2 regions of the Nonomuraea insulae genome follow, and region 2 is predicted to be linked to the other one. Evidence: riboswitches for the same ligand, from Rfam matches in the RefSeq annotation. Region 2 holds a riboswitch; the other holds the start of a gene.
What was found. A riboswitch is a leader RNA that binds a small molecule or an ion and turns the genes downstream of it on or off. The one in region 2 is predicted to bind cyclic di-AMP.

Region 1 (19,355 bases), on a different contig from region 2:
ATCAGGAACACGCCGAACCCGTTGAGCAGGTACGGCAGGATGACCGCCTTGAGCGTGCCCGTCCACTCCAGGCTCACCATGAGCCGGTAGAGCGGCACCACGCCCATCTGCTGCAGCGGCACCGCCATCGTGAGCAGCACGAGCAGCAGCAGCAGGTTGCGGCCCCTGAAGTTCAGGTTGGCGAACGAGAAGCCGGCCAGCGTCGAGATGATCACGACGGAGACCGTGACGATGCTCGCCACGATGAACGAGTTCGTCAGGCCCAGCAGGAACTTGGCGTCCTCGTTGTTGAGCACCGCGACGATGTTCTCGCCCAGGTTCCCGCCGGGCAGGAACGGCGGCGGCACCGACACCGCGTCGGCGTTGGTCCGCGAGGCGATGACCAGCATCCAGTACAGCGGGAACGCCGACAGGAAGATGGCCAGCCCCAGCATGACCCTGGTGAGGACGGTCGGTTTCCAGGTGGTCATTTCGTGCCCCCGATCCTGCGCACGAACAGGAAGTTGATCGCCGCTCCGATGAGAATGAGCAGGAACAGCAGCCAGGCGGCCGCGGCGGCGTAGCCGTAGTCGAACTCGCGGAAGCCCTGCTTGACGATGAACATGGCCACCGTCTGGAACTGGCCCTGCGAGCCGCCGTCGACGTTGCCGTTGTAGAACGTGGTCGGCTCGGAGAACAGCGTCAGGCCGCCGATCGTGGAGTTGAGCACCACGAAGATCATGGTCGGGCGCAACATCGGCAGCGTGATCTGCCAGAACTGCCTGCGCCTGGACGCACCGTCGATCGCCGCGGCCTCGTACAGGTCGCGCGGGATCGTCTGCATGCCGGCCAGGAAGATGATCGCGTTGTAGCCGGTCCAGCGCCAGTCCACCATGGTCGCGATCGCGATCCAGGACGGGAGACGCTCGGCGCGCCAGTTCGTGTTGTCGATCCCGAGCCCGCCCAGGATCCAGTTGACCAGGCCCCAGTCACGGGCGTAGAGCTGCGTGAACACGACCGCGACCGCCACCACCGACGTGACGAGCGGCAACAGGACGCTCATCCGGATCGCCAGGCGGAACCGGAAGCGCTTGTTCAGCGCGTTGGCCAGGAACAGGGCCAGCAACATCTGGGGGACGGTGGCGAGGAGGAACATGCCCACCGTGTTCGCCACGGCCCGCCAGAAGTCGTCGTCCGCCAGCAGCGCGGTGTAGTTGCCCAGCCCGGCCCACTCCGTGGTCCCGGCCAGGTCGTAGTCGTAGAGCGAGTAGTAGAGCGTGAAGGCCAGCGGGAACAGCCCGAAGGCGGCGAACAGCAGGAAATACGGGGACACCAGGGCATACGGCATCGCCTTGACGTCCATCTTGGAACGCCAGCGGCGGCCGGGCGGATGGTCACGGCGGTGGGTCCTGGCCGCCCGCGGAAGGGTGTCGAGACTCATAACAGACCTTTCAGCGGCAACATGCCCGGCCCGCTCCTGGCGGGCCGGGCCGGGAAGATCAGCCCGCGGCCTTGACCGCGTCGTCGACCAGCTGCTGCCAGGCCTTGTCGTAGGGGACGGAGCCGTCGTCCATGCCCTGGATGACCGACTCGATGGCGTTCTTGACCTGGGCGTGCTTCACGCCGAGGAAGACCGGCTGGAGGCTCGACGCCGACTTGGCGAAGATCTCACCGATGGGGGCGTCGTTGAAGAACTCGTTCTTGGCGCCCTGAACCGTGGGGTCCTGCTGGGCCTTGGTGTTGCTCGGCATGTTGCCGAAGTCGGTGAAGATGCTCGCCTCGGTCTGCGCCTGCGTCAGGTAGTCGGCCACCTGGGCCGCTTCCTTCGGGTGCTTCGTCTGCTTCGGCACGGCCAGCCAGGAGCCGCCCCAGTTGCCGCCGCCACCGGGCACCGAGGCCACGTCCCACTTGCCCTTGCCGTCGTCGCCGGCGTTGCCGCTGACCACGCCGAGCATCCACGAGGGGCAGCCGACCGTGGCGAACGAGCCCTTCTGGGTGCCCGCCGCCCACTCGTCGGTGAAGTTGCGCAGCTTGGCGGTCAGCCCCTGCTGGCTCATCTTCGTGGCGAAGTCGAAGCCCGACTTCACCGCCGGGTTCTTGTCGACGATGAGGTTGTTGTCCTTGTCGAAGTAGGTGACGTTGCCGTTCTTGGCCGCCTCCTGGTACAGGACCACCTGGTACAGCGTGTTGGTGCCGTCAGCCCACTTGGTGTCCTTGACCTTCGACTGGAACTTCTGGCCCACCGTCATGAACTCGTCCCACGTCGGCCACAGCGCGCTGACCTCCTCGCGGTCCGTCGCCAGGCCGGCCTTCTCGAACAGGTCCTTGCGGTAGCAGATGCTCATGCCGCCGATGTCGGTGCCGAGGCCGAACAGCTTGCCGTCGGCCGAGACGCCGTTCTCCCACTTCCACGCGGGGAAGTCGGCCTTGCGCGACTCCAGGCCCTGCTCCTTGAGGTCGGACCACCATTCCGGGTGCGCCTTGGCCAGGCCCATGCCGCCCTCGTCGATGCCGACCACGTCGCCCGCGCCGTTGCCGGCCTGCAGCCACTGGATCATCTGGGGCCAGTACTGCTGCTCGAACTGGTCGGTGAGGTGCTCCTCCTTGATCTGGATGTCCTTGTGCTCGGCGTTCCACTTGGTGATGGCGTTCTTGTAGCCGAAGTTGCTGCCGCCGCCGAAGGTCTGCACGCGGATCGTGACCGGCTCAGCCGCCGCCGAGGAGGCGGGAGCGCTGGACTCCGGAGTGCTGCCGGAACCACAGGACGCGACGGCCAGCGCCGCCGCGGCCAGGGCCGATGCCGCGGCAAGACCGCCGCGACGCTTGCGGATCATCATGGTGGACCCCTTCTCGGGTGAATGTTGGGGGGAGAGCACCGCGGCATGCGCTCCGCCGCGGTGGGAGTCTTTGGGAGCGCTCCCACAAAGGGTGCACTTATGGGGTCTGCACGTCAATCCCGCGAAACGTAACCGTTACCAATGGTGCGGTTTATCACTCTGAGACCGGATTCTGGGGCAGGTATCACCCAAAGAGCTGATTGGGAGCGCTCCCATCACAAGAGGTCGTTTTTGTGTCGCATCAAGGGCATGTCACCCGCACAGAGTGCCGTTTCGCCGCCTTACAACCCCCAGTCACCACGCACGGCGCGCCGGCGGCGGGGCGTGATCGTCGGGGCCGAGCGCGCCGGTGATGAGTTCGCGAGCGCTCTCTCCGTACACGCAGACCTTGGCCAGTGCCGTGAACGCCTTCTCGTAGACGGCGATGTCGTCGGGTTTCGTGATCCGGAACTGGGCCGCCACCCCGTCCACCCGGACCTCCGCCGTGTCGTACAGCCAGAAGTTCTCCGGCGGCATGACGGGCGGGCGGACGGCGGACGGCAGGATGCCCAGGCTGAGGTTGGAGTGTTCGCGGGTGTAGCCGGTGAGCCGGTCGAGCTGGTCGTCCATCGCGGCGCCCGTCACCATGGGGGTGCGCAGGGCCTGCTCGCCGAGGAGGCACACGAACGTCCTGGTGTCGGTGAGGCTGTCCTGCTGCGCGAGACGGGCCGCCACGGCGCGGTCGAGGTCGTCGGGGGTCCCTCTGAAGTCGATGATCGTGGACAGGTGGGCGCGGGCGTAGTCCTCGGTCTGGAGCAGGCCGGGCACGGCCGAGTGTTGCCACACCCGCAGCCGGCCGGTGCGCTCGTACAGGGAGACGAACGCCTCCTGGACCTCGCCGAGGCCGGTGCGTTCGAGGCGGCGCCACTCGGTGTACATCGCGTCGATGCCGCGCACGCGGGCGATGAGGTCGGGGATCTCGCCCTCGGCGCCGCACGCGGTGGCCCAGGCCCTGAGGTCCTCGACGGTGGGCAGCTGGGCGGCGTTCTCGATCTTGCTGATCCGGGCCTTGCGCCCCGGCCGGCCCATGGCCTCGGCGAGGCGGTCGCCGGTCAGGGGGTCGCCGTCGGCGGGGTGCAGGCGGAGCTCCCTGAGCCGGTCGGCGAGGGCCTTCCTGGCGTCCGCGATCTTGTCGTGACTCGGCACGAGACCACCTCTTGGACGGGTGCGGTGATACCTTATAGTAGTCGTAAGGATACTTAGAGTGAAGATGAAGTTTCTCGAATATCTTGGAGAAACCTGTGGCGGGTCCAGCCCCAACCGGAGCGACGCCCTGCGCTGCCTAGATCGTCCCTACTAAAGTGGGCCTTCCGTGATCTGACGACAGCATGGCGGGACAGTGAGTGGCAGAAGAACATTCTCTCCCCAGGCGGCGCAGGGCGACCCGGTGAGCGCTGATGGCTCGCGCCCCGCGGTGGGCGCCGTGGTCCTGACCATGAACGACCGGCCCGAGGAGTTCCCCGCCGCCATGACCTCCCTGCTGTCACAGGAGGGCATCGAGCTCGACGTGGTGGTGGTCGGCAACGGCTGCGCGCCGGACCAGGTGCCTGATGGCGTGCGGACCGTCGAACTGCCGGCGAACGTGGGCATACCCGAGGGCCGCAACATCGGCGCCGCCAACGTCAAGGGCGACCTGATCTTCTTCTTCGACAACGACGCCGTGCTGCCCGCCCGCGACGCGCTGTGCCGCCTCGCGGCGGAGTTCGGCCGCGACCCGCGCCGCGCCTTCGTCCAGCCACGCATCGCCGACCCGGTCACCGGCCGCACCCTGCGCCGCTGGGTGCCCCGCCTGCGCGCCTCCCGCCCAGAGCGGGCCGGCACCGTAACCGTCATGGCCGAGGGCGTCGTCATGGTGCGCCGCGAGGTGTTCGAGGCCGCCGGAGGGTGGCCCGGCCATTTCTTCCTCTTCCACGAGGGGATCGACCTGGCCTGGCGGTTGTGGGATCGCGGCTGCGTCGGCCACTACGCGCCCGGCGTCGTCGTGCACCATCCGGCCACCGACCCCGGTCGCCATGCCGCCTTCTACCGTCTCAACGCGCGCAACCGGGTCTGGCTGGCCCTGCGCAACCTGCCCGCCCCGCTGATCCCCTTCAACCTCGCCGCCTGGGCCCTGGTGACCCTGTGGCGCTTCCGCGACCCCGCGGCGCTCCGCGCTTCCCTGGCCGGGTTCGCGGAAGGGTGGCGCGGCGGGCACGGCGCCCGCACGCCGATGCGCTGGTCCACCGTGGCCCGGCTCGTCCGGGCGGGACGGCCGCCCATCTGATCAGGAGATATATGGCACGTGTCCATATATTGATATGATTTGTCTTATTTTATAAGACTGATCTACGGTTGGTGGCATGAGTTCCCCCAATCGCTGGGCCATGCTGAGCCTGGGCATGGCCGCACAGGGCGCCGGATGCGTCTTCATGTACGGGCTGCCGTTCCTGCTCCCCGCCATCCAGTCAGAGCTGCACCTCACGCTCGCCCAGGCCGGGATACTCGTCGGCGCGCCCAGCGCGGGGATGCTCTGCACGCTCATCGCCTGGGGCTGGGCCGCCGACCGCTACGGTGAGCGGCTGGCCATGACGGCCGGCCTGACGCTGGCCGCGGTGTTTCTGGGGGCGGCCGCGTTCGCGAGCGATCCGGTGGTGCTGGGTGTGCTGCTCGCCCTGGCGGGGGCCGGGGGAGCGGCGTCCAACGCGGCCAGCGGGCGGGTGGTGCTGGGATGGTTTCCCAAGGAGCGGCGCGGGGTCGCCATGGGGTGGCGGCAGACGGCTCAGCCGCTCGGTGTGGCCGTGGCCGGAGTGGTCGCGCCGAGGTTCGGCACGGTGTCCGGGGCGCTGGTCGCGATGGCCGTGATCTGCGGCGTGACCGCGGTGGCCGTCGGGATGCTGGTGGCCGATCCGCCGCGCGCGTCGGCCGTGCCGGGGCGGCGTGCGGGGTCGCCGTACCGGGACCCGGCGTTGTGGCGGGTGCACGGGGCGAGCATGTTGCTGGTGGTTCCGCAGTTCACCACCTCGGCCTTCGCGTTGACGTACCTGATGGTCGCGCAGGACTGGGACGTCGCCCAGGCCGGTCAGCTCATCGCCGCCGCCCAGTTCGCCGGGGCGGGCGGGCGGTTGTTGTGCGGGACCTGGTCCGATCGGGTGGGCAGCCGGGTGCGCCCCATGCGCTCGCTCGCCGCGATCAACGCCACGGCCATGGTGCTGCTGGCCCTGGCCGCGGCCACATCGTGGGGGACGCCCCTGGTGATCGCGGCGCTGGTCATCTCGATGAGCGGCAACGGGCTGGCCTTCACCGCCGTGTCCGAGTTGGCCGGCGGTTCCTGGGCGGGCCGGGCGCTGGGCACGCAGAACACCGGGCAGAACCTGGTGGCCGCCGCCACCCCGGCCGCCGTCGGTGTGGTGGTCACGGGCGCGGGTTTCGCGGTCGCGTTCGCGGTGGCCGGGGTGCTCGCCCTGGCCGCCGCCTGCGTCACTCCCTCCGAACCCGTCAGTTCGTGACGACCTTCGACGCCACGAGCGAGGCCACCTCCCGCGGCGGGATGTCCGTGGTGTCGATCTCCCGTGTCTCGCGGCGTAGCCAGAGGAGGGCTTCCTCGTAGGCCGGGAGGTGGTTCATCCGCCAGCTGCCGGCATCGTTCACGACGCTGTCCCTCTCGTTCACGATGGTGTCGTTCTCGATGCGGTGGATCAGGGTGTCGCGGTCGGCGTGGAGGAGGAAGTGGTGCAGGGGGATGCCGGCCTTCTCCAGGCCGGTGCGGATCTCCGTCCAGTACTGCTCGATCAGGACCGTCTGGGGGATCACGAGCACGCCGCCGAAATAGTCCAGGAGCTGGGTGGCCGTCTGGACGACCAGCGCCCGCCACGGAGGCCAGTGCTGGAAGTCGGTGACTCGCGGCAGCCGCTTGACGTGGCGGAGCATGCTGCCCACCTGCTCGCTGTCGAAGACCGTCGCCTCCGGCACGATCTTGGCGACCTCCGCGGAGGTGGTGGTCTTGCCCGCGCCGAAGGTTCCGTTGAGCCAAATGATCATTCGAGGGAGAATATCGCCAGAGAGCGCACAATGGGGGGATTATGATCCGGATCGCCGTCTCCGGCCACCGTGGCTTGCCGCCTCAGACCGCCCTGCTGATCGACCAGGCCGTACGGGAGGAGCTGGCCGAGCACTGCCCGGCGATCTCCGGGTTGTCCTGCCTGGCGGACGGGGCCGACCAGATCTTCGCCAGGGCGGTGCTCGACCTCGGCGGAGAGCTGGAAGTGGTGATCCCGGCCGAGGAATACCGCGACGGGCCGCCGGACGTCTTCGACGAGCTGCTGGGCCGCGCGGTCCGGGTCCAGCGCCTGGGCTTCGCGGAGGCCACCGAGCGGGCCTACATGGCGGCGAGCGTGCGCATGCTCGACGGCGCCGAGATGTTGTTCGCCGTCTGGGACGGCCTGCCCGCCCGCGGGCATGGCGGCACCGCCGACGTGGTGGCCGAGGCACGGCGGCGGGGGCTGCCCGTTCGCCTGATCTGGCCGGAAGGAGCCCGGCGCGATCCCGGCTGAGCCCCGGCGAGCTGGGATCGGGCGCGGTCGCCGGAGGCCGCCGGGTCAGCAGGCGGCGGCGCGTTCCTCCAGGAGGGCGCGTTCGCGGGCGTTGCGCGTCATGGCCGCCGCCCGCTCGAACTCGGCCCGCGCCTCCGCCGTCCGCCCCAGCTTGAACAGCAGGTCGCCGCGGACGCTGGGCAGCAGGTGGTAGTCCTTGAGCGACGGCTCGTCCACGATCTGGTCGAGGAGTTCGAGCCCGACCGCGGGACCGTAGGCCATCGACAGCGCCACCGCCCGGTTGAGCTCCACGACGGGGGAGCGGGACAGCCGGGCCAGCGACTCGTACAGGCTCGCGATCCGCAGCCAGTCCGTCTCCTCCGGGATGAGGGCGCGGGCGTGGCAGGCGGCGATGGCCGCCTGCAAGGTGTACGGCCCCAGCGTCCCGGCCAGTGCTTCGGCCAGGTCGAGCGCGGCCAGCCCGCGGCGGATGAGCAGCCGGTCCCAGCGGGCCCTGTTCTGCTCCAGCAGCAGGATCGGCTCACCGGACGGGCCCACGCGGGCGCCCGCGCGGGACGCCTGGATCTCCATGAGGGCGACCAGCCCGTGCACCTCGGGCTCCTTGGGCATCAGGCCCGCCAGCACCCGGCCGAGCCGCAGCGCGTCCTCGCAGAGCGCGGGGCGCATCCAGTCGTCGCCGGCCGTCGCCGAGTAGCCCTCGTTGAAGACGAGGTAGATGACCTCCAGCACGGACGACAGGCGGTCCGCCAGGTCCGCGCTCTGGGGCACCTCGAACGGGATCTTCCTGTCGGCCAGCGTGCGCTTGGCGCGCACGACGCGCTGGGCCACGGTGGACTCCGGGACCAGGAACGCCCGCGCGATCTCGTCGGTGGTCAGGCCGCCGAGCACCCGCAGCGTCAGCGCCACCCGCGCCTCCATCGACAGCGCGGGGTGGCAGGCGGTGAAGACCAGCCGCAGCAGGTCGTCCTCGATCTCGTCGACCTCGGGCAGCTCCTCCTCCAGGTCGACGCGGTGCCCGAGCTCGATGAGGTTGCGCTGGAGGCGTTCGTTCCTGCGGATCAGGTCGATGGCGCGGCGCTTGGAGACGGTCATCAGCCAGGCGCCGGGGTTGCGCGGCACGCCGGACTCCGGCCACTGCTCCAGGGCGGCGACCAGCGCGTCCTGCGCCAGCTCCTCGGCCAGGCCGACGTCGCGCACCAGCCCGGCGAGCCCGGCGATGAGCCGGGCCGCCTCGATGCGCCAAACCGCCTCGATCGCGCGATGCGTGTCGGTAGCCGTCACGGGCCCATCAGACCAGCGGCCACGCGCGGATGGCAAGCGGCGGCCATCGGTGGTCCGCGAGCCTCACGCGCCGGGTTCGGTCACGCGCAGGCGCTCGCGCAGCACCTCCTCGCGCTCGCGCTCCTCCGCCGGCATCGAGTCGTCCGGCACGTCCGCCGCGTCGAACACCCGCCACACGTCCAGCGCGACCCCCTCGCCCCCCGGCGGCACCGGAAGCCGCAGGGCCCACTCGATGGCCTCCTCGCGCGACTTGACCTGGATCAGCCAGAAGCCGGCGATGAGCTCCTTGGCCTCGGTGAACGGCCCGTCGATCACGGACGCCTTCCCGCCGCTGTAGGCGATCTGCGCCCCCTCCGAGCTGGGGTAGAGGCCCTCACCGGCCAGCAGCACCCCCGCCTTGGCCAGCGACTCGTTGTAGGCGATCATGTCGTCCACGAGCTCCTGGCTGGGCAGCGCCCCGGCCTCGGTCTCCGCGTTGGCCTTGCCCACGATCATGAACTTCATCGGTGTCGTCTCCTTCGGTCTGACCGTCGTCATCGCCCATGCGTCGAACGGCCCGGCCCAGGATCGACACGCTCCGCGAACTATGTCGCGCCGAGCCTGGCTGCGATGCCGTCCAGAACGTAGTCGAGACCGGTCTCGAACTGCCACTGCGGATCGTTCTTGCACCTGCCCTCGTGGATGTAGCGCTTGAACGCCGGGTAACGGCCGGTGTCGAGCAGGTAGGTGAGCTGCGGCGCCAGGCTGGTGTACACCTCCCGCTCGTCGGACCACCCCTGCCCGGCCATGAGCTGCCGCATCGCGATCTCCTGGCCGGTCATGCCGAGCGTGTAGGAGCTGATGCTGGCGGCCACGGCCATCGCGGTGTCGGGGTCCACACCCAGCTCGGCCACGGCGCTCAGCATGCGTTCCGAGACCGCTGTGCGGTTCGGGGTGAGCGAGAGCACGGCGCTCGGCGGGAGCTGGCCGAGCCACAAATGGGCGAGCGTCAGCTCGCGCGTCCGCACGGCGACGAGTCGCAGCGTCTCGCGCCAGCCGGTCGTGGCGGGCGGCAGCTCCAGCTCGGCGTAGACGTGGTCGACCATCAGCTCGACCAGGTCGTCCTTGCCCGACACGTATCGGTAGGCGGCCATCGGCGCCACGCCCAGCTCGGTGGCCAGGCGGCGCATGGTGACGGCGTCGAGCCCCTCCGCGTCGGCGACGGCGACGGCCGCGGTGGCGATCCGCTGCGGTGACAGGGTCTGGCGGGGCGCCGGCTCGGGACGTTCGAGGCGGGCCCACAACGGGACCTTCTCCATGGATCACCCTCCTTCGAGGTGTACAACGTATCAGCAGTGGACAGCGTACACAGCGATGTGTACGTTGTATTTCGGTAAATACGTCGTACACATCTGAAGGAAGGTCCCCATGGACACCCCTTTGCGCGTCGCCGTGATCGTCGGCAGCACCAGGGACGGCCGCTTCGGCCCCACCGTCGCGAGCTGGATCCGCGGCCACCTCGACCGGCGCGCCGACATGACGGCCGACGTGATCGACCTGGTCGAGACACCCCTGCCCACCGTGTTCCCCGTCCTCGGGGACCCGCCGCAGTCGCAGGAGGCCGTGGAGCAGCTGTCGGCCGTGTCGCCCAGGCTGGCGGCGGCGGACGCGTTCGTGATCGTCACGCCCGAGTACAACCGCAGCTTCCCCGCCTCGCTGAAGAACGCCATCGACTGGCACAACCGCGAGTGGAACGCCAAGCCGGTCGGGTTCGTGGCCTACGGCGGCTTCTCGGCCGGGCTGCGGGCGGTCGAGCAGCTCCGGCTCGTGATGGCCGAACTGCACGCCGTGACGATGCGGGACGCCGTCGGGCTGCAGGCGCCGTGGGCCCAGATCGGCTCCGACGGCACGAGCCCCGGTGGCGACGCGGTGGCCAAGGCGATGCTCGACCAGCTCGCCTGGTGGGGTCAGGCCCTGCGCGAGGCCAGGACCGCCCGCCCGTACGGGGCCTGAGAGCATGAGCAGGTCTCTCTACGTGGGCATGTCCGGGCTCCTGCTCGGCATGTTCCTGGCCATGCTGGACGGCCTGATCGTGGGCACCGCGCTGCCCACGATCACCGGCGAGCTGGGCGGGCTGAACCAGTTGTCCTGGGTCGTGACCGCGTACATGCTCGCCGCGGCCGCCACCACTCCGATCTGGGGCAAGCTCGGCGACCTCTACGGCCGCAAGGGCACGTTCATGACCTCGATCGTGATCTTCCTGGCCGGATCCATGCTGGCCGGCCTGTCACAGGACATGGGCCAGCTCATCGCCTTCCGCGCCGTACAGGGGCTCGGCGCGGGCGGCCTGATGGTCGGCGCGCTGTCGATCATCGGCGTGCTGGTGCCGCCCCGCGACAGCGGCAGGGTGCAGTCGATGATCGGGGCCATGATGCCGGTCGCCTTCATCGGCGGCCCGCTGCTCGGCGGCCTGCTCACCGAGGAGCTGAGCTGGCGGTGGACGTTCTACGTCAACGTGCCGGTCGGGGCCGTCGCCCTGCTCATCGTGGGGTTCGGCATCCGGGTGCCGGGGGAGCGGGTCAGAGCCAGGATCGACTACCTCGGCGCCGCGCTGCTGACCGCCGGCATCGTGGCGCTGACCCTCCTGGCGAGCTGGGGCGGCATCGCGTACGCGTGGGCGTCGCCCCAGATCCTGGCCCTGGGCGCGGTGGCGGTCGTGTGCCTGGTCGCGTTCGTCCGGGTCGAGCGGCGGGCCGAGGAGCCGATCATCCCGCCCCGGCTCTTCGCCGACCGCAACTTCACCCTCGCCCAGGTGCTCAGCTTCCTGGTCGGGGCCGTCATGATGGGCGTGACCGCGTACCTGCCGCAGTACATGCAGTTCGTCCTGGGCGCCACCCCGACCGGCAGCGGGATGTTGCTGCTGCCGCTGATGTTCGGCATGCTCGCGGCGCAGCTCGTCGCCGGTCGCCTCATCAGCCGCGACGGCCGCTACCGGAGGTATCCGATCCTCGGCGGCGGCGTGCTCGTGGCGGGGGTGCTCGCGCTGACCGTGCTCGACGTGGGCACCGGCATGGTCCTGGCCTCCGGGCTCTCGGCGGTCGCGGGGGTCGGGATCGGGCTGGTCATGCAGAGCAGCCTCCTGCTCACGCTGGCCAGCGCCGAGCACCGCGACATGGGCGCGGCCAGCGGGACCGTCACGCTCCTGCGGACGATCGGCGGCTCGGTGGGCATCTCCCTCCTGGGCGCCGTCTACGGGAGCCGGGTGGAGGCCGGCCTCGGCTCCGGGGCGGGCGACGGGCTGACGCCGGAATCGATGACCACGCTGAGCGGCCCTGCCCGCGAAGCCGTGCGGGAGGCGGTCAGCGGGGGGCTGCAGGGCGTGCTGGCAGGGGCGGCGCTGCTGGGGGTGCTCGCCTTCGCCGCGGCCTGGTTCGTACGTGAGCAGGCGCGGGAACCCGCCGTCACGGGGAGAACCTGACAGTCGTCCGGCGCGTTGACCGGTCCGGTTCCGCCGGTAATCATGGCCGGATGGACATCGGCATCGCTGTTTATTCCAATTGCAACGGTCTGACCCCGCAAGAGCTCGGCCGGGCCGTTGAGGAACGTGGATTCGAGTCGCTGTTCTGGACGGAGCACACGCATATCCCGGTGCACAGCAGGCGCCCGTCCGGCGCCTCGACCCGGGGTTATGCCGAGACCGTCGATCCGTTCGTCGCGCTGGCCGCGGTCGCCGCGGTGACCACCACCCTGACCCTGGGCACCGCGGTCTGCCTCGTCGCCCAGCGGGATCCGATCACCACGGCGAAGGAGGTGGCCAGCCTCGACCAACTGAGCGGCGGGCGCTTCCAGTTCGGCGTCGGCGGCGGGTGGAACCGCATGGAGATGGCCAACCATGGCACCGATCCGCGTACCCGGATGGCCCTGCTCGCCGACCGGGTCCGCGCCATGCGCGAGATCTGGACCGCCGACGAGGCCGAGTACCACGGCGAGTTCGTGGACTTCGACCCGATCTGGTCCTGGCCGAAGCCCGCGCAGAAGCCGCACCCACCCGTGCTCGTGGGCGGGAACGGGCCGGGCACGGAGGACCGGGTGCTGGACTTCGGCGATGCGTGGCTGCCCCAGGTGGACATGATGGACGTCGAGGAGCTCACCCGGCGAGCCGCCACGCTGCGCGCCAGGGCCGCCGACGCCGGACGGGGACGGGTGCCGATCACGCTGTTCGGCGTGATCCCGGAGGGTGGCCCGATGCCCGAGCCCGGCCGGCTCGACGCCTACGCCAAGGCGGGCGCCGACCGCGGCCTGTTCACCCTGCAGTACCGCTCCGCCGACGAGGCGCTGTCCACCTTGGACCGATGGGCCACGCTCATCTCCCGCTGACACGCGTATGAATCTACAACGTAAAGGCGGCCAGCTCGTCCAGGAACGCCCGCGCCGTGGGCGCGCACCCGTCCAGCGACGGGACGGCCAGGGCCAGTGAGCGGCTCATGGCAGGCTCCAGCGGCCGGGTGACCACCGCGCCGAGGTCGGCGGGCAGGCCGAGCGTGGGCACGATGCTGACGCCCAGGCCGGCGCTGACCATCTCCAGGATGGCGGCGGGCCCGCCGGCCTCGAACGCGATGTCCAGCCCCACCCCCGCGGCCAGCGCCGCGCCCATGATCAGCGGCCGGCAGCCGGCGGTGGTCAGGATGAACGGCCGCCCGGCCAGGTCGGACAGGTGCACGACGGGCTGGGCGGCGAGGGGGTGTGCGGCCGGCATGACGGCGACCATGTCATGGGTGCTGAGGTGGGCGGTGTGCAGGCCGGGGGCGGGGAGGGTGACCACGCCGACCTCGGCGGCGCCGCGGTGCAGCCAGGCGCGGATGTCGTCGTCGACGCCTTCGAACAGGCGCACCCGGACCTGGGGGTAGTGGTCAGTGAAGGCGCGCAGCAGTCTGGCGACGAGCGTGCCGGTGGCGCTGGGCAGGCTGGCCAGGCGCAGTTCGCCGGTGATCTGGCCGTTGGCGGCGGCCACGTCGGCGCGGATGAGGTCGAAGTGGCGCAGCGTCTCGCGGGCCCGGGCGAGGGCTCGGTCGCCGGCCTCGGTGAGGGCGATGCCGTCGCGGTGGCGTACGAACAGGGCCGCTCCCAGTTCGCGTTCCAGGGTGGCGATGGCGCGGCTGACGGCGGGCTGGGACATGCCGACGTGGTCGGCGGCGGTGGTGAAGCCGCCGTGATCGGCGACCGCGACGAGCACTCTGAGCTGCGCCAATGTCATAGCGACATACCTTAGTTGGTATTTGACCTCCCCCTGGCCAGAACCCGATGGTTATGCCATGACGACGCGAAAGACGATCGAGGTCGACGGTCTGCGGGCCAGTTATCTGGCGGCGGGGGAGCGCGGGCCGGTGGTGTTGCTGCTGCACGGCACGTACTGGAGCCGGGTGTGGGCGCCGGTGATGGATCTGCTGGCCGCGGCCGGGCTGCGGCCGGTCGCGGTCGATCTGCCCGGCCTGGGGCGCTCGGAGGGGGAGCTGACGCCGGAGACGGCGGCCGTCCCGGCGCTGGCGGGGTGGGTGGCGCGGTTCGCGGCGGCGCTGAGGGTGGCGGAGCCGGTGGCCGTGGCCGGGCACGACATCGGCGGTGCGATCGCCCAGCACCTGCTGGCCGGGGGTGTGGCGAAGGTGGGCCGGCTGGCGCTGGTCAACTCGGTCACCTACGACTCCTGGCCGGTGCCGGGGGTGGCCCGCTACCGGGACCCCGCCGTAGTCGCCGCGACGACGGTGGAGGACGTGCTGGCCGCCCGCCGTACGGCCGTCACCACGGCGCTGGCCCGCCCGGCTTCGGAGGAGGAGCTGGCCGACTACCTGGGCCCCTGGAACGACCCGCGTGTCTGCCGGTCCTGGATGGCACTCGCGGGCGCCGCCGACAGCCGTTACACGCTGGATCTGGTGCCCGCGCTCAGGGCCGGCGCGACGCCCAAGCTGCTGGTCTGGGGCGAGGAGGACACCTTCCAGGAGGTGCGGCACGCCGAGCGGTTCGCCGCCGAGATGCCGGACACCCGGCTCGTCCGCGTCGCGGGGGCGGGTCACATTCCCATGGAGAACGATCCGGTACGGGTCGCGGGCGCGCTGGCGGAGTTCTTCCTGGGGTGAATCGGCGTATATGCCTTGACAGGAATATGCCCTTCTAGGAATATAAAGGCATGTCCGTCGATACGTTCTCCGTGCTCTCCGAACCGACCCGGCGCCGGATTCTCGACCGGCTCCTGACGGCCGAGAGCAGCGTGAACGAGCTGGTGGAGGCGCTCGACGTCAGCCAGCCCACGGTTTCCAAGCAGCTGAAGGTGCTCAGGGAAGCCGGTTTCGTCACCTGCCGCACGGAGGCTCAGCGGCGGATCTACCGCATTCACGCGGGTCCCTTCCGGGCGCTCGACGACTGGCTTCAGCCGTACCGCGCCCTCTGGGACCGGCATCTCGACGCTCTCGAGCGTCATCTCGACAACCTGGAGTAGTCATGACCGACGACGCATACCGCCCGAGCCCGCTCGGCCAGGTCGGCTGCGAGGCGACGGAGGATCGCTGGACCCTGGTCTTCACCCGCGACCTGCGCCACCCGCCCGAGAAGGTGTGGGCCGCGCTGACCGAGCCGGAACAACTCGCCGCGTGGGCGCCGTACACGGCCGACCGCGATCTCTCCAAGGCGGGCGGCGTCACGATCACGATGATCGACGACGACAAGCCCGTGGACATGGAGGCCGAGGTCGTCCGCGCAGAACCGCCGACGCTGCTGGAGTACACCCTCGGCACCGACCTGCTGCGCTGGGAGCTGGCGGCCACCGACGCCGGCGCCCGGCTGACGTTGCGGCACACCGTCAACGACCGCGAGTGGATCCCGAAGGTCGCGGCGGGTTGGCACCTGTGCCTCGACGTGGCCGAGAAGCTGCTCGAAGGTCATCCGATCCCGCCGATCCGCGGCGCCGCGGCGACCGCCTTCGGCTGGGCGGAACTCAACGATCAGTACGCGCGCAGGTTCGGCATCCCCAACACCGGGCTGCCGGAGCAGGTGAAGGGTCAGAGCGAGGGGTCTTGATCGGGCGGGGAAACGCGCGAGCGCGCGCCCCCCGTGCGGGGGACGCGCGCTCGATCGTGCCGGTGAAGAGTCCGTCAGGCGGCGTACTGCGGGTAGCCGTAGCCGACGACCTGCGACGTCGGACGGACGCGCTCCGCGACCGTGCCGTCGCCCGTGTTGCCCTCGACCGTGGAGATGGTGCCGTTGTGGTTGTCCTTGACGACGAACCCGACGTGGTTGATGTCGTTGAGGGACTTGCTGCCGCTCCAGGAGAAGAAGACCACGGCGCCGGGCTTGGCCTCGTTGCCGAAGCGGTGGTTGGCGGCGAACCACTTGGCGTGGGCGACGGTGTAGGCGTCCCAGCCGACCTGCGGGCGGGCGCCGGTCTGCTCGCCGACCCAGGAGACGAACATCGAGCACCAGGCGGCGTTCAGGTAGTCGGCGCGGCTGCCGCCGTCGCGGGCGACGGTCTCTGCGGCGCGCCGTGAGTCGGCGTACCACTGCTGGTACTTGGTGCCGCCGCCGCTGGAGTTCTCCGAGGTGCCCACCTGGGACTTGGCCAGGGAGAGGACCTGGTCGGCGGTGACGTTGACCTTGGTCTCGTTGGTCTTGGCGCCGTCCTGGTGGGCGGCGATAGCGGCGGCCGGGTGCCTGGCGGCGGTGGCCGCGGCGACTCCGGTGGCGGTGTCCGCGCTGGCCGTCACGGCGTTGGCGCCGAGGGCCGAGGCGAGGACGCTCGCGCCGAGGAGGGCGCGGGCGATACCGGTCTTCGTGGCAGCGGTGATTCGGTGCTTGGCCATCGAGGGGGTACTCCTTGCTTCCATGCCGCTTACCGGGTTAGCTGACGGGTTCGGGCGTGGAAGCTGCCCTACGGCACCGGAGTGCCGATTCACCCCAAAGGACATGGGTCCCCGGTTCCGCCCGAAGGCGGATTCAGCGGTCGCAATCCTGCGATCTTTCGTGCGATGGTCAGACATAGCCGGACAAACCGGACGTATGCCTCAAGATGCCTCATAAGGTAATACATGAGGCAAGAGGATTACAAATCCATAAAGTGCGGCTAGGCGAGTTGCCTCCGCGCGTCGGCCAGAAGCCCCATCATGGCAAGGGATTCGTCAAGAGGCATGATCGAGGATTCGGTCCTGCCTTCGGCCGTGGCGGCGCGGACTTCGCGGAGCTCTCCGGCGTATCCGTTGTCCGCCGGATCGAGTACGTGCTCTTCCGGGTCCATCGAGGGTCCCGTGAGGACGATCCGCTGGGGCGCCCAGAAAGGCGCCGGGATGTCCGCCCGCATCTGAGTACCTACAACACTGGCCAGGTTGGGGTAATTCCCCAGCAACGAGGTCGCCACGAGAGCGTGCCTTCCGCCGGGATAGAGCAATACGCCGGCCGCCTCCGCGTCCACCCCGTTGGGGGCCAGGGACCCGGTCATCCGCAGGTCGGAGGGCATGCCCAGGAGCATCTGGGCCAGCCCGAACGGGTAGATCCCCAGGTCCAGCAAAGCGCCCCCGCCCAGCTCCGGCGCCCACAGCCGATGGGCGGGGTCATAGGGGGAGGCGAAGCCGAAACTCGCCTGCACGGAGCGGATCTCGCCGAAGCGCGGGTCGCCCGCGATCCGCCGGACGAGGGGGTTGAACCTCATCCACATGGCCTCCATCAGGAACACCCGTGCCTCGCGCGCCAGGCGTACCATCTTCTCCGCGTCGTCCACGGTCGCGGCCAGCGGTTTCTCGCAGAGCACGGCTTTACCCGCGGCGATGGCCGCCTCGGCCACGGCCAGGTGCTGCGCGTGCGGCGTGGCCACGTAGACGGCGTCCACGGCCGGGTCGGCGCACAACCGCTCGTAGGAGCCGTACGCCGACTCCGCGCCCAACGTCGAGGCCAGGGCCTGAGCCCTGGCCAGATCCCGCGAACCGACGGCGGCCACCCGCATCCCGGGCTCCGCCACGATGGCCGCGCCCACGGTCCGCGCGATGCCACCGGTCGCCGCGATTCCCCACGTAAAATCTCGCACGCCCGAGATCGTATAGGGCGGGTAAATGAATGGGGTTATTCACCCCATTCACCTCCGTCACTCAGGTCACATTGAACGTCTCCGGGTCCGCCCCCAGACGCCGCCCCTTGTTCATCGCCCCGATGGCCGCCATGTCCTCGGAGTCGAGGATGAAGTGGAAGACGTCGACGTTCTCGGCGATCCGCGCGGGCGTGACGGACTTCGGGATGACCACGTTGCCGAGCTGCAGGTGCCAGCGCAGCACGATCTGCGCCGGAGTCTTGCCGTACTTCTCCGACAGCACCGTCAGCGCCGGGTCCTCAAGCAGCCCCTTGCCCTGCCCGAGCGGGCCCCACGCCTCGGTGAGGATGCCGTTGGCCTCGTGGAAGGCCCGCAGCTCCCGCTGCTGCAGGTACGGGTGCAACTCGATCTGGTTGATGGCCGGGGTGATGTCGGTCTCCTCCATGAGCCGGGTGAGGTTGGCGACCGTGAAGTTGGACGTGCCGATGGCCCTGGCCCGCCCGTCACGGTAGATCTTCTCCATCGCCTTCCACGCCTGCACGTACCTGTCCTGCCGCGGCACCGGCCAGTGGATGAGGAAAAGATCTACGTGGTCGAGCCCCAGGCGCGCCAGGCACTCGTCGAAGGCCGCCTCGGCGCGGGAGTGGTCGGCGTTCCACAACTTCGTGGTCACGAACACCTTCTCGCGCGGCAGCCCGCTCGCGCGCACGGCCCGCCCCACGCCCTCCTCGTTGCCGTAGGCGGCGGCGGTGTCGACGTGCCGGTAGCCCGTCTTGAAAGCGGTCGCGACCGCCTGCTCGGCCTCGTCGGCCGGGATCTGCCAGACGCCGTATCCGAGCTGCGGGATCTGCACACCGTCGGTGTTGAGCATGAGCGAGTTCATACCCTCCATTGTTCACGCCGCGTTTCTGAGCGCTTAAGCCGGTGGGGCTAGCTTGAAGCGGTCGTGAACGGGCCATCACTTCGCTGGGAGGGCAAGGAGTGGTCGAACAGGCGTCGGCCTGGGTGGAGTCCCCGCTCCAGATGCTGTGCGCCGTCGAGGCCCACCACGCCGGGCTCCTCGGCCCGAAGACGGCCGTCGTGCCCCGCGCGGGCCTGCGGCCCCTGAAGGCCACACGGCGCGAGCTGCGCTCGCTGGACCTCCCGGAGGGCCTGGAGCTGGCCGAACCGCGCGAGCGCATGCCCAGGCGCCTGCAGGCCGTCGGGGACGCCTTCTCCGGCAAGGTGCAGCTGCGCTGGCTCGTGTCCCGCCCCGGCCGCATCGTCATCGTGGACGACGGGCTGGCCACGCTGCGGCTGCTGGAGCTGATCGCGGCGGGCCCGTTCCGGCCGCTGCTGCGGGCCCGCGTCCGCTCCACCCGGCTGCGCGCCACGCTCGGCCTGGCGGCCGCGCTGCGGTTGCGCCTGAGCAACGTCTGCATCTTCACCGCGCTGGCCGTGGACGACAAGCTCGAAGAGGCCGTACGCGAGGCCGGCGTGAATCTCGTACGCCATGACTTCGCCTGGCTGCGCTCCCAGCCGCCCAGCGCCGAGGGCCCGGCCGAGCGCACGGTCGTGCTCGGCACCTCGCTCGTCCGCAACGGCCTGGTCCACCGCGACCACTACCTGCGCTGGCTGACGGACCTGGCCGCGAGCGAGCCGCTGGCCTAC
Region 2 (11,155 bases):
CGGGTGTTGCCGGCGTTGTGGGACAGCGGGATCGATCGGGCGTACCGGATGCCGTACGTGGAGCTGCCGCCGGGCGGGGTGGTCCTGGTGGACGGGACGTTGCTGCTGGGGCGGGGGCTGGCGTTCGAGGTGAGCGCGCACGTGTGGTTGTCACCCGGGGCGCTGGAGCGGGGCACCCCGGAGGAGGAGCGGTGGCGGTTGCCCGCGTACGAGCGGTATGAGCGTGAGGCGCGGCCCCAGGAGACGGCCGACGTCGTGATTCGGGCCGACCACCCGGATCGGCCCGCGGTGTTGCGGCCGGGGTGACCGCCACGGCGGGCGGTCACCCGCTCGTCATCGCGCCGTGGGACGCTTGCCGTGGTTCGCCTTCTTCTTCTTGCGTGCCTTGCCCTTGCGCGCGCGCCTGGCCATAAGCTCGCCTCCGATGATCGGTACGGCATGAGCCCCCAACTTCTCTCGCCCACGCTGACCAGCGCAAGCGAACCCCGCGAACTAACATTCCCCAACAATTCCGTGTCATAATTTGGTGGAATCTGTTGGAAGGAACGGACGTGCTCGCACAGCAGCGGCAACAGACGATCCTCGAACGCGTGCGCAGCAACGGCGGCGTCCGGGTGGCCGACCTCGTACGCGAGCTCGGCGTCTCCGACATGACCATCCGCCGCGACCTTGAGGTGCTGGCCGAACGCGGGCTGCTGGAGAAGGTGCACGGCGGCGCGACCGCGCTCGGCCCCGGCTCGACCGAGGAGCCGGGCTTCACCGCCAAGTCCGCCCGCCAGCAGCAGGAGAAGGCGGCCATCGCGCGGCACGCGGCCACACTCGTACGGCCGGGAACGGCCGTGGCGCTGTCGGCGGGGACCACCACGTGGGCGCTGGCCCACCACCTGATCGGCGTGCCCGAGCTGACCGTGATCACCAACTCGATCCCGGTCGCCGAGGTCTTCCACCGCAACCCGCGCACCGACCGCACGGTCGTGCTGACCGGCGGCGTACGCACTCCGTCCGACGCCCTGGTGGGCCCGGTCGCCGTGGCCGCGATCCGCCGCCTGCACGTGGACACGCTCTTCCTCGGCGTGCACGGGATGAGCGTGCGGGCCGGGTTCACCACGCCCAACCTGCTGGAGTCCGAGACCGACAGGGAGCTCGTGGCGGCCGCGCACCGGCTGGTCGTCCCCGCCGACCACACCAAGTGGAACACCGTCGGCATCAGCACGATCGCGGAGCTGAGCGAGGCCCACGTGGTCATCAGCGACGCGGGGCTGCCCGAGGAAGCACGCACGGAGCTGGCCGAACGGGCCGTAGAACTGATCATCGCGGAGGGCTCGCCTTGAAGCGCACCATCACCCATCTGGCCGACGGCCGAGAGCTGATCTACTTCGACCGGCGCGACGACGCCGACAGGAGCGTGATCGACCGGCGGCCTCTCGAAGGCCGGCCCGTGGCCTCCGAGTTGCGCTACGACCCGCTGACGGAGGAGTGGATCGCGATCGCCGGGCATCGGCAGACGCGGACGTTCCTGCCGACCGGCGGCGCGGCCGAGTGCCCGTTGTGCCCGTCGTCGGAGGAGCGGTCGACAGAGATCCCGGCGTACGACTACGACGTGGCCGTGTTCGAGAACCGCTTCCCCTCTTTTTCCGGAAATTTTGGGACTTATGAGGCTGTGGGTGGGCTGAGTGAGGTCCGTCCGGGCGTGGGGAGGTGTGAGGTGGTGTGCTTCACCTCTGATCACTCCTCCTCCTTCTCCAAGCTCTCCAACGCCCAGGTGGAGCTGGTCATGGAGGCCTGGGCCGACCGCACGGCCGAGATGTCCGCGATCGAGGGCGTGGAGCAGGTGTTCTGCTTCGAGAACCGGGGCGAGGAGATCGGCATCACGCTCGCCCACCCGCACGGCCAGATCTACGCCTACCCGTACGTCACGCCCAGGACCAAGCTGCAACTCGGCGCCGCCCGGCGCTATACGAAGGGCAACCTGTTCGCCGACGTGCTGGCCGCCGAGCGGGAGGCGGGGACGCGGGTGGTGGCCGCCAACGAGTTGTGGACGGCCTTCGTGCCCGCCGCCGCGCGCTGGCCGTTCGAGGTGCACCTCTATCCGCACCGGCAGGCGCCCGACCTGGCCGCGCTCACCGAGGAGGAGCGGGCGGCGTTCGCGCCTCTGTACACGTCGGTGCTGCGGGCGTTCGACGGGCTGTTCGGGGTCGTGATGCCGTACATCTCGGCCTGGCACCAGGCGCCGGTGCGGCAGGATCGTGAGCTGGGCTACCTGCACCTGGAGTTGTTCAGCATCAGGCGGGCGGCCAACAAGCTCAAGTTCCTGGCGGGCTCGGAGTCGGCGATGGGCGCCTTCGTCAACGACGTGTCGCCTGAGGAGGCCGCACGCATGCTTCGATCACAGGTAGATCACTAATGGATTTCTAATTAAGGTCGCATGACTCGTGATCTACCACTAATATCCCGTTATGCACCGGCCGTAACGGCCGTTGCACGCCTAATCCCGGGCGCGGCGCCCGGGAGCCGGGGACCCAAACCGCACCTGGGGTGAATCCGCTTCGGCGGTAGGGAGCACCTCCCATGCCCGAACCCGTCAGCTAACCCGGCCGGCAGAGGGAGAGGAACACCTACGTGGCGGCTTCGTCCCCCGCGGCTCTTGCCATCGCTCTCATCACCGCCGGCGCCCTCGCCGTCCTCCCGGCGACCGCGGCCTCGGCCGCCCCCAAGCCGACGGAGTCGGAGCTCCGGGCCCAGCTCAAGCAGCTCAACACCAAGGTCGACAAGCTCATCGAGAAGTACAACCTCAAGCGCGTCGACCTGGCCAAGGCGCAGCAGGGGGTCGAGACGGCCAAGGGCAAACTGGCCGCCGCCGAGCAGGCGCTGACCGCGGCCGAGCAGCGCGTCGCCGAGATCGCCCGCCTGCGCTACCAGAACGCCGACCCCTCGCTGCCCTCCTTCATGCTCCCGGACAACGGCGGCTTCATGCTCCCCCAGAACGGCAGCAGCGCGGCCCTGCTCGAACAGATCACCGCCGAGCAGCAGGCCATCGTGAACGGCGTGATCAGGGCCCGCGACGACAAGAAGAAGGCCAGCGAGGAGGCCACCGCGCTGGCGGCCCAGGTCAAGTCGGACGCGGCCGAGGTGGACGAGCAGCGCGACGACGCCGAGGACGTCATCAAGGACATCCAGGACAAGCTCGAGGACCTGGTGCCGTACGCGACGGGCCGCAACTCCGACGGCTCCTGGGCGCCGCAACTGCCGTCGGGCTCGGACAACATCACCTCACGTACGCGGCTGATGAAGGCCGAGGTGGGCAAGAACTTCGCGCTGCCGTACGACGTGGGCTGCTTCCGCTCGGGCTCCGACGGCGAGCACCCTCTTGGGCGGGCCTGCGACTTCATGATGAGCACGGGCGGCACGACGCCCAGCTCCGACCACAACGCCCTCGGCGACCGGATCGCCGACTGGGCGCTGAAGAACAAGGACAAGCTGGGCGTCAAGTACGTGATCTGGAAGCAGCGCATCAACCTGGGCTCGGGCTGGCGCACGATGTCCGACCGGGGCAGCATCACCCAGAACCACTACGACCACGTGCACATCTCGATGAACTGAATCGCCATCAGCATGGGGCGGCTTCGGGGGACGTCAGGGTGTCCCACGCCGCCAGGGCACAGGCGATGACCGTCTCCAGTCGCGCCCGGGTGGCTCCATCGCGGGAATGGATGGCCATGCCTTGCAGGACGGCGGCGTAGAAGTCGGCGACGGCGTCGACATCCGTGCCGGCGGTCACGTCGCCATCCTTGATGCCCTGCTCCAGTCGTCGCCGGAAGGAGTGCGGCACGAGTGCGCGGCGTTCGGCGAGGAAGCCACGCAACCCGGCGTTCTGGGTCGTGCCCGTCAACGCTGACAGCACCACCATGCAGCCTGGCGGCGTGGCGGGGTCCGCGAACCTGTCGGCGTTGGCGCGCAGTGCCTGGGCGACGCCCTCCCGCGCGGTACCGGCCGTCTCCAGAAGGTGCAGCGGCCTGGCGCCCTCCGTCGCCCCGTACAGCTCGACGGCCTCCCTGAACAGCTGCTCCTTCGCGCCGAAGCCGGCATAGATGCTGGCCGAGGCGATGCCCATGGCGGTGGTGAGGTCGGCCATCGAGGTGCCCTCGTAGCCGCGCTCCCAGAACGTGATCATTGCCTGGCGTAGTGCCAGGTCCCGGTCGAAGCCGCGTGGCCTGCCCCGTTCCGCCATGTCCGCCACCTTTCTTTGTCGATTGACCAAGATATCCCTTGACCGGCTCGGACGCATCCTGCTATTTATTTCTTTGCCGATCGACAAAGAAATGAGGCGGACGTGAGCGAACTGGCCGGCAAGGTGGCGTTGGTGACGGGTGGCAGCCGGGGCATCGGGGCGGCGATCGCCCTGCGACTGGCCCAGGACGGGGCGGAGGTGGCCATCACCTACGTCAACGCCGCCGAGGAGGCGCGGGCGGTGGGCCGGCGGATCGAAGCCGGCGGCGCCCGGGCACTCGTGATCAAGGCGGACTTCGCCGACGCGCACGCGGCCACCGCGGCGGTCGAGCAGACCGTGGCGGAGCTGGGCAGGATCGACATCCTGGTCAACAATGCGGCCGCCTTCGCCGTCGGGGATCTGGCCCAGGTGACGCCGCAAGAGGTGGACCACGTGCTGGCGGTCAACGTGCGGGCGGCGTTTCTGGCCTGCCAGGCGGCGGCGCGGCACATGGACCGTGGGGGCCGCCTCATCAACGTCGGCACCTGCGTCGCCGAGCACGTTCCCGGGCCGGGGATGACATTGTTCGCGATGAGCAAGTCCGCGCTGGCCGGCCTCACCAAAGGCCTGGCCCGCGATCTCGGCCCGCGCGGCATCACCGCCACCGTCATCCACCCCGGCCCGATCGACACGCACGCGAACCCGGCCGACGGCCCGCAGGCTCCGATGTTCAGCGGCGTGACCGCGCTGGGCCGCTACGGCACCGTCGAGGACATCGCCGCCGCCGTCGCCTACCTCGCCGGCGAAGGCGGCCGTTACGTCACCGGTTCGGCCATCAACGTCGACGGAGGCTTCGCCGCCTGACGCCGCCAAGGGGCCGGGAACGGGGCGATCCGCCGGCGGGCGCCGTCAGTTCGTCAGTCTGAGCGGATTCACCAGGTCGGCGTAGACGAGCAGGCCGGCCATGACCATCATCACGATCGCGATCGCGTACGTCAGAGGCAGCACCTTGGCGATGTCCACGTAACGGGGCTCGGGCCGCCGCATCACCTTGGCGTAGGCCCGCTTGATGCCCTCCCACAGGCCGCCGGCGATGTGCCCGCCGTCCAGCGGCAGCAGCGGGATGAGGTTGAACATGCCGATCGCCAGGTTGAAGCCGGCCAGCAGGTTGACGAAGATGGCGATCTTCTTCTCGCTGGACAGGTCGGAGGCCAGGATCTCGCCGCCCATGCGGCCCGCCCCGACCACGCCGACCGGGCCCTCCGGGTCACGTTCCTGGCCGGAGAAGGCCGCGTTCCAGATCCCCACCATTTTGTTGGGCAGGTTGACCAGCGAGCTCGCCACCCGGCCGGACAGCTCGCCCATGTAGCCGATGACCTGGCCGATGTTCTGCTTCTCCATGACCTCGGTGGGCAGCACGCCGAGGAAGCCGACGTTCTTGTCGATCTTCGCCGGGTCCTCGAGGTTGGGGCGGTCCTGGGCGATGAGGGTGACGCTGAGCGTCATGGGCTTGTCGTCGCGGACGATGCCGACCTGCACCGGGCCGGGGCCGTGGGAGCGGATCAGGCGGGTCGCGTCGTCCCAGGAGCCGATCTTCTTGCCGCCGAAGGAGACCAGGTGGTCGCCCGGCTTCATGCCGGCCTGGGCGGCGGGTGTGGGCTTGTCGGTGGACTTGCAGGCCGCGCGCTGCTCCGAGATCGGGATCACGCACGTGTTGGTCTCGGGCGAGACGATCGGGGCCCAGGCGGGCAGGCCGATGCCGACCAGCAGGATGCTGAAGAAGATGAAGGCGAGCACGAAGTTCATCGCCGGGCCGCCGGACATGATGATGACCTTCTGCCACCACTTCTTGCGGTAGAAGACCTTGTCGTCGTCGCCCGGCCGCACCTCTTCCTGGGCGGCGTCGCGGGCCGACTCGATCAGGCCCTGCCACGGGCCCGTCGCGGTGCTCCTGAGCTTGCCCGGCTCGTCGCCGGGCCGGGGCGGCAGCATGCCGATCATGCGGATGTAGCCGCCGAGCGGGATCCACTTGATGCCGTATTCGGTCTCGCCCCTGCGCCGGGACCACGCTGTCGAGCCGAAGCCCACCATGTACTGGGTCACTCTGACCCCGAACAGCTTGGCCGGCACCAGGTGGCCAACCTCGTGCAGCGCGATGGAGACCATCAACCCCAGAAGGAAGAGAATGATCCCCACGACGTAGAGCCAGTTCATCGAGGCGTGCTCCAAGCAGGCGACAGGGCGGGACGACACGACAGACGAAAGGTCCGACAGCCCCAGAGTAGTCGAACTCGCCACACCGCACGGCTTACCGCTTTTGATGAGCATTGACAGTCTGCGATACAACGATCACTCTGGGTGACGACGGAGGGGGACGTCTTGATCCGCATACTGATCGCCGAGCACCTGCCGTTGGTGCGCCGTGGCCTGCTGGCCACCCTCGGAGCCGAACCTGACCTGCGGGTCGTCGCCGAGGCGGGACACGCAGAAGAGGTGATGCACGCGGCGCTGTCCGCGAAGGCCGACGTGGCCGTGGCCGATCTCGACCTGCCGGGCCCGCCGGTGACCGCCCTGCTGGCCGAGCACGTGCCCCGGTGCGGGGTGCTGATCCTGTCGGCCGCGCCCAATCCGGCGCAGGTGCGCGAGGCGCTGGCCGGTCCCGCGCTGGGGTTCATGAGCCTGTGCGTGCCCGCCGAGCGGCTGGCCGAGGGGGTGCGGCAGGTCGCGGCGGGGCGGCGGGCCATCGAGGCGGAGCTGGCCGTGGCGGCGCTGCAGTGCGCGAGCAATCCGCTGACCAGGCGGGAGCTCGACGTGCTGAGGGTCGCGGCGGGCGGGGCGCGTTCGACGGAGATCGCCGACGAGCTCTTCCTGTCGGTCGGCACCGTACGCAACCACCTGTCGCGCATCATGTGCAAGACCGGGGCGCGCAACCGGCTGGATGCCGTGCGCATCGCCAGTGACAGCGGCTGGTTGTAAGGGACTGTGACGGGACCCCGGTGGAGCCGCGCCGCTCCGCCGGGGTCCGGACTCCTAGAGGATCCCAGCCGGGCGGAGCCCGGTGCCAGTGAGCACCATCACGGCCGGCCCGTGTAAAAGGTCACGGGCGCCAGATGAGCACGAGCGCGCAGTCGTCGTTGTGCCCTGAGGCCATCGCGTTGACCAGCGCCCTGGCGCCGTCGCGGAACCCGGAGGGCAGCAGCCGCTCCGCTTCGCCGAGCAGCCGGTCGAGGCCGGCGTCGATGTCGCGGCCCGGCTGCTCGATCAGCCCGTCGGTGTAGAGCAGCAGCGCGTCGCCCTTGCGCAGGGTGCCGCTGTCGGGCTCGCAGTGCAGGTCGGGCACCACGCCGAGCACGACGCCCTTGGCCGTGGCGACCTGCCAGTTGCCGGTGCCCGCGTCGAACTTCACCACCGGCGGATGCCCGGCCGAGGTGATCGTGTAGTCGCCCGTCTCCAGGTCGAGGCGCACATGCACGGCGGTCACGAACCCCTCGTCGCCCCGCTGCCTGTGCAGGTAGGAGTTGCACGCGGGCAGGAAGTCGCCGACCGAGCCGAGCAGCCCGCCGAACGTGCCCGACAGCAGCAGCGCCCTGGTGCCCGCGTCGACGCCCTTGCCCGACACGTCGACCAGGGCGATCTCGACGGAGTTGCCGTCGCGCATGGACACCAGGAAGTCGCCGCCGAACGACGACCCGCCCGCCTGCTTGAGCACCACCTTGCCGCCCCAGTCCTTGGGCAGCGAGGGCAGCTCGCCCTGGCTCCTGAGCCGGTCACGCAGCTCCAGCAGCATCGCGTCGCCGCGCAGCCCCTGGACGCCGAGCTTGCCCCTGGTGCGGGCCATGAGCACGGCGAGCACGGTGGTGAACACGATCGTCACGGTCAGCCCCAGGCCGACCCGCCCCACGCCCAGCGTCGCCGCGATGTAGCCGAGCGCGACCCCGACCCCCACGAGCAGCTTGACCAGGCTGCGCAGCCGGAGCTGGAGCCCGCCGACGAGGGTGACGAGGATGAGCAGCGAGGGCGAGAACCACTCGGTCGAGACCTCGGCCGCGAGGAACCCGATGACGAGCGCCAGCACGATCAGGGTGCTGAGCAGATTACGGTCGCGGGCCAGCAGAACCCGCCGGACGAAGCGGACGACAGGCACGAGAAATGGCACCCGCACCAGGGCCGCACGGACCCGTGGCGGGATCAGCGGCGCCTGACGGGAACTCATGATGCGCCTGACTGTATCGGTCTGACCCGTGTTTGGGCAGCCCACTTGACCAACGCCTTGATCATTAAGCACGTATATTGGGTGGCCGTCCCCCTTTGCCCGCTCCTACCTTGGACGGATGACGTATCCGATCCGTCCGATTGACGAGTCCGAGTGGCCGGCCTTCGGCCGGGTGCTTGAAGAGGCGTTCGGCTGGACGCCACACCCCACCCAATTCGAGCGGTGGAAAGCGGAGACCGAGTTCGACCGCACGCTCGCCGCCTTCGACGGCGAGCAGATCGCCGGAGTCACCTCCGTCTTCAGCTTCACGATGACGGTCCCCGGCGCCCAGCTCCCCGTAGCCGGCGTCACCGCCGTCAGCGTCCTGCCCTCCCATCGCCGCCGCGGCGTGCTCTCCTCGCTGATGCGCAGGCAGCTCAGCGACGTACGCGAGCGCGGCGAGCCCGTCGCCGCCCTCTACGCCTCCGAGGCCCTCATCTACGGCAGGTTCGGCTACGGCAGGGCCGCGAGCGAGCTGTCGTTCCGCATCGACAAGAACCGGTCGGAGTTCGTCCGCGACGCGCCCCAGGACCCGTCGCTCCGGCTCAGGGTCGCCAAGCCCGCCGACGTTCGCCCCGAGATGGAGCAGTTGTTCGCCTCCGTCGTCACGCGCCGCCCCGGCCGATACGAGCGCAATCCCCAGACCTGGAACAACCTGCTGGCCGACGAGGAGTTCGACCAGCGCGGATCCGGGCCGCTGCGCTCGATCCTGGCCGAGGACGACACCGGCGTGCGCGGCTACGCCCTGTTCCGCATCAAGTCCTCCTGGGACGACGACGGCGTTCCCGACGGGACCCTGAAGCTGTACGAGCTGGAGGCGTCCGACCCCGCCGCCTACGCCCTGCTCTGGCGCAGCGTGCTGGACCGCGACCTGGTCGCCAAGGTCGAGTGCGGCAGGCCGGCGGACGACCCGCTGATCGCGCTGCTGGCCGACCAGCGCCAGCTCCGCGCGGGCTGGGGTGACGAGCTGTGGGTACGCCTGGTCGAGGTCGACAGGGCGCTGACCTCCAGGGCCTACTCGGCGCCCGTGGACGTGGTGATCGAGGTCGAGGACGACGTCTGCCCGTGGAACGCCCGCCGCTGGCGCCTGACCGCCGACCTGTCGGGCGCCGAGTGCAAACCGGTGGAGGAGCAGCCGGACATGACGCTGCCGGTGACCGCGCTCGGGTCGGCGTACATGGGGGACGGCATGCTCGGCGAGCAGTTCGAGGCGGGCCTGCTGGGCGAGCACAACCCCGGCGCCGTACGCAGGCTCGCCACCGCCATGTCGTGGAGCCCCAAGCCCTGGTGCGGGCAGGGCTTCTGACGTCGTGACGTAAGCTCAAGGTCATGGCGCTGCAAAGTCTGCAGATCACAGCGGTCGTCGCCATGCGCGCCCGCGATGTGTCGAAACCGTCGAAGGACCAGCAGGAGGCCGCCGACCGGCGGCCCCTGCGTGATGAGATGCCCAGGCGCGACCCCAAGCGCAAGGGCTAGGGAAGCGAGGGCAGCTGGCCGATCGTCTCGTAGGTGGCCAGCTGCGCGATGCGCCTGCTGTGGCGCTCGCTGCCGGTGAACGACGTGGTCAGGAAGACCTCGACGAACCTGGTGGCCTCGTCGAGTGAGTGCATGCGGGCGCCGACGCTGACGACGTTGGCGTTGTTGTGCTCGCGGGCCAGGCCGGCGGTCTCCTCGCTCCAGGCCAGCGCCGCGCGGATGCCGCGCACCTTGTTGGCGGCGATCTGCTCGCCGTTGCCCGACCCGCCGATGACCACCCCGAGGCTCCCGGGGTCGCCGGCGACGCCTTCGGCGGCCCGCAGGACGAACGCCGGATAGTCGTCCTCGGCGTCGTAGACGAAGGGACCGCAGTCGGTCACCTCGTGACCGTGATCCTTCAGCCAGGACACGAGGTGGTTCTTGAGCTCATAGCCGGCATGGTCGGCACCGATGTAGACGCGCACCCGTCCAGTCTTCCACAGCCCCGCCGATCGGGCTCGCTGACTAGAGTAAGGATCACCATCGAGGTCCAGTCCTTACGAAAGCGAGAGCAGAGAGCCATGCGAGAGATCCGCGTCATCGGCGATCCTGTCCTGCGCACCCCCGCCGAGCCGGTGACGGACTTCGATCGCGAGTTGCGCAGGCTGATCGAGGAGATGTTCCAGGCCATGTACGCGGTCAACGGCGTCGGCCTGGCAGGCCCCCAGATCGGAGTGTCGCGCCGGCTGTTCGTCTACGACATCGCGGGGCGCAAGGGCCACGTGGTCAACCCGGTGCTGACCGTCGACGACCCGGAGGAGGTGCTCGACGAGGAGGGCTGCCTTTCCGTACCCGATCGCCAGACCCGCCTGCCGATCTACGCCCCGGTGGCGCGCGCCGCGGGCGTGAGCGTCGAGGGCCTGGACCGTCTGGAGCGCCCCGTACGTCTCAAGGCCCGCGGCTCCCTCGCCCGCTGCTTCCAGCACGAGACCCAGCACCTCGACGGCACGTTGTACGTTGATCGCCTACCGCGAAACGAGGCCCGCGCCATCATGCTCAGGGCATAGTTTGGCCGCATGAGCGTACTTTCCGGAAAGGGCGCATTGGTCACCGGCGGCTCCAGGGGCATCGGCAGGGCCATCGTGGAGCGGCTGACCGGCGACGGCGCGGAGGTCGTCTTCTGCTACCAGAGCTCCGCGGAGGCGGCCGAGCAGGTCGCCAAGGAGACGGGCGCGCACGCG

Region 1: another riboswitch for cyclic di-AMP. It lies ahead of ACFPZ3_RS51190 (CHAP domain-containing protein); the one in region 2 lies ahead of ACFPZ3_RS17680 (coiled-coil domain-containing protein).

Annotation. Positions count from the first base shown of each region.
Region 1 covers NZ_JBHSPA010000073.1:284,991-304,345, forward strand. The annotation lists gene ACFPZ3_RS51100 (carbohydrate ABC transporter permease) at 1-470, opposite strand, end outside; gene ACFPZ3_RS51105 (carbohydrate ABC transporter permease) at 467-1,420, opposite strand; gene ACFPZ3_RS51110 (ABC transporter substrate-binding protein) at 1,479-2,816, opposite strand; gene ACFPZ3_RS51115 (helix-turn-helix domain-containing protein) at 3,111-4,001, opposite strand; gene ACFPZ3_RS51120 (glycosyltransferase family 2 protein) at 4,243-5,118, shown strand; gene ACFPZ3_RS51125 (MFS transporter) at 5,195-6,340, shown strand; gene ACFPZ3_RS51130 (AAA family ATPase) at 6,330-6,872, opposite strand; gene ACFPZ3_RS51135 (hypothetical protein) at 6,914-7,384, shown strand; gene ACFPZ3_RS51140 (RNA polymerase sigma factor) at 7,430-8,665, opposite strand; gene ACFPZ3_RS51145 (YciI family protein) at 8,729-9,169, opposite strand; gene ACFPZ3_RS51150 (TetR/AcrR family transcriptional regulator) at 9,250-9,963, opposite strand; gene ACFPZ3_RS51155 (NADPH-dependent FMN reductase) at 10,073-10,657, shown strand; gene ACFPZ3_RS51160 (MDR family MFS transporter) at 10,662-12,122, shown strand; gene ACFPZ3_RS51165 (LLM class F420-dependent oxidoreductase) at 12,173-13,021, shown strand; gene ACFPZ3_RS51170 (LysR family transcriptional regulator) at 13,035-13,898, opposite strand; gene ACFPZ3_RS51175 (alpha/beta fold hydrolase) at 13,957-14,775, shown strand; gene ACFPZ3_RS51180 (ArsR/SmtB family transcription factor) at 14,826-15,134, shown strand; gene ACFPZ3_RS51185 (SRPBCC family protein) at 15,137-15,712, shown strand; gene ACFPZ3_RS51190 (CHAP domain-containing protein) at 15,787-16,491, opposite strand; cyclic di-AMP (ydaO/yuaA leader) riboswitch at 16,503-16,640, opposite strand; gene ACFPZ3_RS51195 (Gfo/Idh/MocA family protein) at 16,752-17,705, opposite strand; gene ACFPZ3_RS51200 (aldo/keto reductase) at 17,767-18,588, opposite strand; gene ACFPZ3_RS51205 (hypothetical protein) at 18,687-19,355, shown strand, end outside.
Region 2 covers NZ_JBHSPA010000023.1:17,170-28,324, forward strand. The annotation lists gene ACFPZ3_RS17660 (nucleoside/nucleotide kinase family protein) at 1-306, shown strand, start outside; gene ACFPZ3_RS17665 (50S ribosomal protein bL37) at 334-411, opposite strand; gene ACFPZ3_RS17670 (DeoR/GlpR family DNA-binding transcription regulator) at 552-1,331, shown strand; gene galT (galactose-1-phosphate uridylyltransferase) at 1,328-2,404, shown strand; cyclic di-AMP (ydaO/yuaA leader) riboswitch at 2,473-2,614, shown strand; gene ACFPZ3_RS17680 (coiled-coil domain-containing protein) at 2,620-3,600, shown strand; gene ACFPZ3_RS17685 (TetR/AcrR family transcriptional regulator) at 3,608-4,228, opposite strand; gene ACFPZ3_RS17690 (SDR family NAD(P)-dependent oxidoreductase) at 4,331-5,071, shown strand; gene ACFPZ3_RS17695 (M50 family metallopeptidase) at 5,117-6,421, opposite strand; gene ACFPZ3_RS17700 (response regulator transcription factor) at 6,587-7,183, shown strand; gene ACFPZ3_RS17705 (PP2C family protein-serine/threonine phosphatase) at 7,305-8,420, opposite strand; gene ACFPZ3_RS17710 (GNAT family N-acetyltransferase) at 8,539-9,765, shown strand; gene ACFPZ3_RS17715 (hypothetical protein) at 9,789-9,935, shown strand; gene ACFPZ3_RS17720 (ribose-5-phosphate isomerase) at 9,932-10,399, opposite strand; gene def (peptide deformylase) at 10,496-10,981, shown strand; partial or broken gene ACFPZ3_RS17730 (SDR family NAD(P)-dependent oxidoreductase) at 10,991-11,155, shown strand, end outside.